Regions from separate parts of the Lelliottia sp. genome, predicted to be linked through region 2. Evidence: predicted binding sites of a transcription regulator. Region 2 holds the regulator's gene; the other holds the start of a gene.

Region 1 (2,204 bases), on a different contig from region 2:
AAAGTGTGCCAAGAGAAGAGAGAAAGCGGTTAGGTACGGTACGCAAAATACCGAACAGTGAGCCGACAAGGAAGGCGATAATCCAGGCCGTTATAGAGAGCGCAACGGTGACCTGAAAGCCGCTCCACAGCCAGCCAAGATAGGTTGTGTTGCCGAACGGGGCTTGTTGCAGAAAAATGCCCCAGTTCCAGTCTATTGACATAATCAACTCCAGAAAAAAAAGGGTAGCAGCGCTACCCTCGAAGATTGGTGAGAAGCTCAATTTTCGCGCTGAGTGGGGAACGACCACTCAGCGTATAGTCTGTCCGCGCTTCCCGACAATCGAGAGGGCAGGAGATCCCGCCCCTATGGTTCTAATTAGTTAAGTGCTTTGTCGTTTGGTTCTTTGAACAGGGCTTTCATGTCGCTAGACAGCTCAAAGTTCATGTTGAGATTTTTTGGTGGAATCGGGTTCTTGAACCACTTATCGAACCATTTTTCCGCTTCGCCAGACGTCTGCGTCTTCGCGATGGTGTCATCGATCAGCTTTTTGAAGTCCGCATCGTCTTTACGCAGCATGCAGCCGTAAGCTTCTTTGGACTGCGCTGTGCCAACGATTTCCCAGTTGTCTGGTTTCTTCGCTTTCGCACGTTCGCCAGCCAGCAGAGCATCATCCATCATGAAGGCTACCGCACGACCGCTTTCAAGCGTACGGAAGGAGTCACCGTGGTCTTTCGCGCTGATGATGCGCATGTCCATTTTCTTCTCTTCATTCAGCTTGTGCAGCAGAACTTCAGAAGTGGTACCCGAGGTCACAACAACCGCTTTGCCTTTCAGGTCTGCGAAGTCTTTGATGTCGCCGCCTTTTTTGGTCAGCAGACGTGTACCCACCACGAAAATGGTGTCGGAGAAGGCCGCTTGTTTTTGACGCTCAAGGTTGTTCGTTGTTGAACCACATTCAAAATCGAAGGTGCCGTTTTGCAGTAGCGGAATACGGTTTTGTGAGGTAATTGGAATCAGCTTCACCTCAAGATCGGGCTTGTTCAGCTTTTTCTTGACGGCTTCAACGATTGCGTTGGAGTAATCCTGAGAGTAACCCACGACTTTTTGCGTGTTGTCGTAGTATGAGAACGGGACGGAAGATTCACGGTGGCCGACCACGATCACGCCATTTTTGGCAATCTTGTCGAGAGTGCTCCCGGCAGCCGGGGCGTCTTCAGCGTGAACGACGCTTGCGGACATTCCCATCACCAGCATTGCTGTGGCCAGTTTACGTAATTGCATACCCAACTCCTTTTATTATCTGCGCCAGAGACGCATCGATACCCATTGTGATGTTGTTATATCTCGCGCTATGCGAGTGCAGTGTTATGCAAGCTTGTTAACATTTAGTCTGGCTTAATGTAAAGATTTTGCTGCGTTATTGTTTATTTTTGCGAAGCGCGCCGCACCATTCAAAGGCAAAAATCTCTCGTTGCACCGTTTCGGTGCTACCGCTGAACTGCGATGGTGCGACTGAGTTGCACGTTAAGCCAAACGACTGAATATGTGATTTAACAAAGCAATAGATGTGCCAGAAATGGCAGATAAGGCAGGATTTGTTTGCCCGGCACACTACGCGTGGCCGGGTTATAGGAAGGGCTTAACGACGACGCTGACGTAAACTCATGAGCAGCGCGCCAAAACCAAACAGCGCAGTCAGGATCCACAGTGGCCAGTTCCCGGTACGAGCGTACGGCGTCATGCCAGTGGTCGGCGTGACTTTCGTGGTTAATACCGCACGGGTAAACTGTGGGATCATTGCCTGGATTTCGCCCTGCGGACCAATCACCGCGGTGATGCCGTTATTGGTGCTGCGCAGTAGCGGTCGGGCCAGTTCCAGCGAACGCATACGCGCCATCTGGAAGTGTTGCCATGGGCCAATCGACTTACCAAACCAGGCATCATTCGAAATGGTCAGCAGATAATCGGTGTTCGGGCGGAAGTTGTCGCGGACCTGTTCGCCAAGAATGATTTCGTAGCAAATGGCAGGAGTCAGCGCTAACCCATGCGCATGCAGTTGTGGCTGAACGTAGGGGCCGCGGCTAAACGACGACATCGGCAAATCGAAGAACGGCGCCAACGGTCGCAGAATCGATTCCAGAGGGACAAATTCGCCAAACGGAACCAGATGGTTTTTATTGTAGCGGTTGGTCGACTCGTAGCTGTACGGATTGTCTTTCCCG
Region 2 (2,204 bases):
TTGTTTCAGTTTATCTTTATGTTTATTAAGCTGTCGCGCAAGCTTGTCAATCAAGCCGTCGATAGCCGCGTACATGTCTTGCCCTTCCGCACTGGCATGGATTTCGCCCCCGTTTATGTGCAGGGTTGCGTCCGAGATATGAGTCACTTTCTCCACTTTCAACACAATGTAGACCTGATTGATCCTCTCGAAATACTGCTCCAGCTTGGCGAATTTTGTATTCAAAAAGTCGCGTAAAGCCTCAGTGATTTCGACATTGTGTCCTGTGATGTTGAGCTGCATAGTGTCTTCCTTATCGGTTGTGTCAAACCAGTTGTTTACGCTGGTTAGACGGCGGAATGGATAAAGACTCTCGATACTTCGCAACAGTACGACGTGCCACCATGATACCCTGATCGGACAGCATGGTGGTTAACTTACTGTCACTCAGTGGCTTCGCGGGGTTTTCCGCGGCGATCAACTTCTTCACCAGAGCACGAATTGCCGTCGACGAGGCTTCGCCGCCGCCTTCGGTATTCACATGACTGGAGAAGAAATACTTAAGCTCAAAAATACCACGTGGGCTGTGCAGATACTTCTGCGTGGTCACACGCGAAATGGTCGATTCGTGCATCTCAACGGCTTGAGCAATATCTGCCAAAACCATCGGTTTCATAAATTCTTCGCCCTGCTCAAAAAAGCCTTGCTGCTGTTCCACAATGCAGCGACTCACGCGTAGCAGCGTATCATTTCGGCTTTCGAGGCTTTTGATCAGCCATCGCGCTTCCTGAAGATTGCTACGAATATATTGATTGTCGGAGTCGTTCCGCGCACTGGTGCACATGGAAGCGTATTGCTGGTTGATTTGCAGGCGGGGAATGCTGTCGGAATTGAGTTCTACGGTCCAGAGACCGTTGTGCTTTCGGACCAGAACGTCAGGAATCACATATTCGGGTTCGCCGGTTTGGATCGATTGCCCCGGCCGGGGATCGAGCGACTGGATCAGATTTACCGCTTCTTTCAGTACATCTTCTTTGAGTCGCGTCACGCGCATCAGGCTGCGGAAATCATGATTCGCCAGCAAATCCAAATGTTCGCTGATAATTAGTCGCGCTTCGTCGAGTCTTGGCGTCTCTTTTGCAAACTGAGAAAGCTGGATCAGCAAACAGTCGCGCAGATCTTTTGCTGCGACGCCGATAGGGTCAAAGCGTTGAATGCGCTTGAGGACGGCTTCGATCTCGTCGAGTTCGATTTCGCTATCACCCATGCTTTCCAGAATTTCGTCCAGGGTCACCGTTAAATACCCGGTATCATCCACGGCATCGACAATGGAAGTGGCAATCGCGCGATCGGTTTCGGTGAAAGGGGTCAACTCCACCTGCCACATCAGGTAATCCTGTAGCGACTGCGTGGTTTCACCCTGATAAACCGGTAACTCATCATCCTGATAATCAGCGCGCGTTCCGGATGGGGTACCAGCGGTGTAAATTTCATCCCAGCTGGCATCTAGCGGTAACTCGTCAGGCATCTCTTTCTGCTCAAGGGCATCTGCCGTATCGAGCGTTTCGGTGTCCTGCTTTTCCTGGGTATCTACCTCTTCATGAAGATCGGTTTGCTCCAGCAGCGGATTACTGTCCAGCGCTTGCTGCAGTTCCTGCTGAAGTTCTAACGTTGACAGTTGCAACAGACGGATCGCCTGTTGTAACTGTGGCGTCATCGCCAACTGTTGGCTGAGCCTTAATTGCAAACCTTGCTTCATGTTCAGGGCGTTTTTCTCCGGTCCTGCGTAACTTAACCTCTACCCTATCAGAGTCTGAAGTCTTCCCCAAGGTACACGCGCTTAACATGTTCATCTTCGAGGATTTCGAGTGGCGTGCCGTGAGCAATCAAATGGCCCTGGCTGACGATATACGCACGCTCACAAACGGCCAGCGTTTCGCGCACGTTGTGGTCGGTAATCAGCACACCGAGACCGCTGTCGCGCAGATGTTCGATAATGCGTTTAATGTCGATAACGGAGATGGGGTCAACACCTGCAAATGGTTCATCCAGAAGGATAAATTTCGGATTGGCTGCCAGGGCGCGAGCAATTTCTACTCGGCGGCGTTCCCCCCCCGAAAGTGCCTGGCCGAGGCTGTCGCGCAGGTGTTCAATATGGAACTCTTCCATCAATTCGTTGGCGCGATCCTGACGCTGCTCAGCGGTCAAATCGTCACGGATTTGCA

The links. Region 2 encodes sigma-54, which starts transcription at its own class of promoters, with help from an activator protein. Its sites were predicted from a motif close to GTTGGCACANNTTTCGCTNT; they were not measured.
Region 1: the regulator sigma-54 is predicted to act here: its motif matches at 1,538-1,557, upstream of ACKI5T_RS02855 (amino acid ABC transporter substrate-binding protein).

The regions. Positions count from the first base shown of each region.
Region 1 is NZ_JAZQNX010000005.1:73,753-75,956, reverse strand. Features, by position in the region: gene ACKI5T_RS02860 (amino acid ABC transporter permease) at 1-202, opposite strand, end outside; gene ACKI5T_RS02855 (amino acid ABC transporter substrate-binding protein) at 358-1,263, opposite strand; gene lnt (apolipoprotein N-acyltransferase) at 1,622-2,204, opposite strand, start outside.
Region 2 is NZ_JAZQNX010000018.1:93,981-96,184, reverse strand. Features, by position in the region: gene hpf (ribosome hibernation promoting factor) at 1-282, opposite strand, end outside; gene rpoN (RNA polymerase factor sigma-54) at 305-1,738, opposite strand; gene lptB (LPS export ABC transporter ATP-binding protein) at 1,786-2,204, opposite strand, start outside.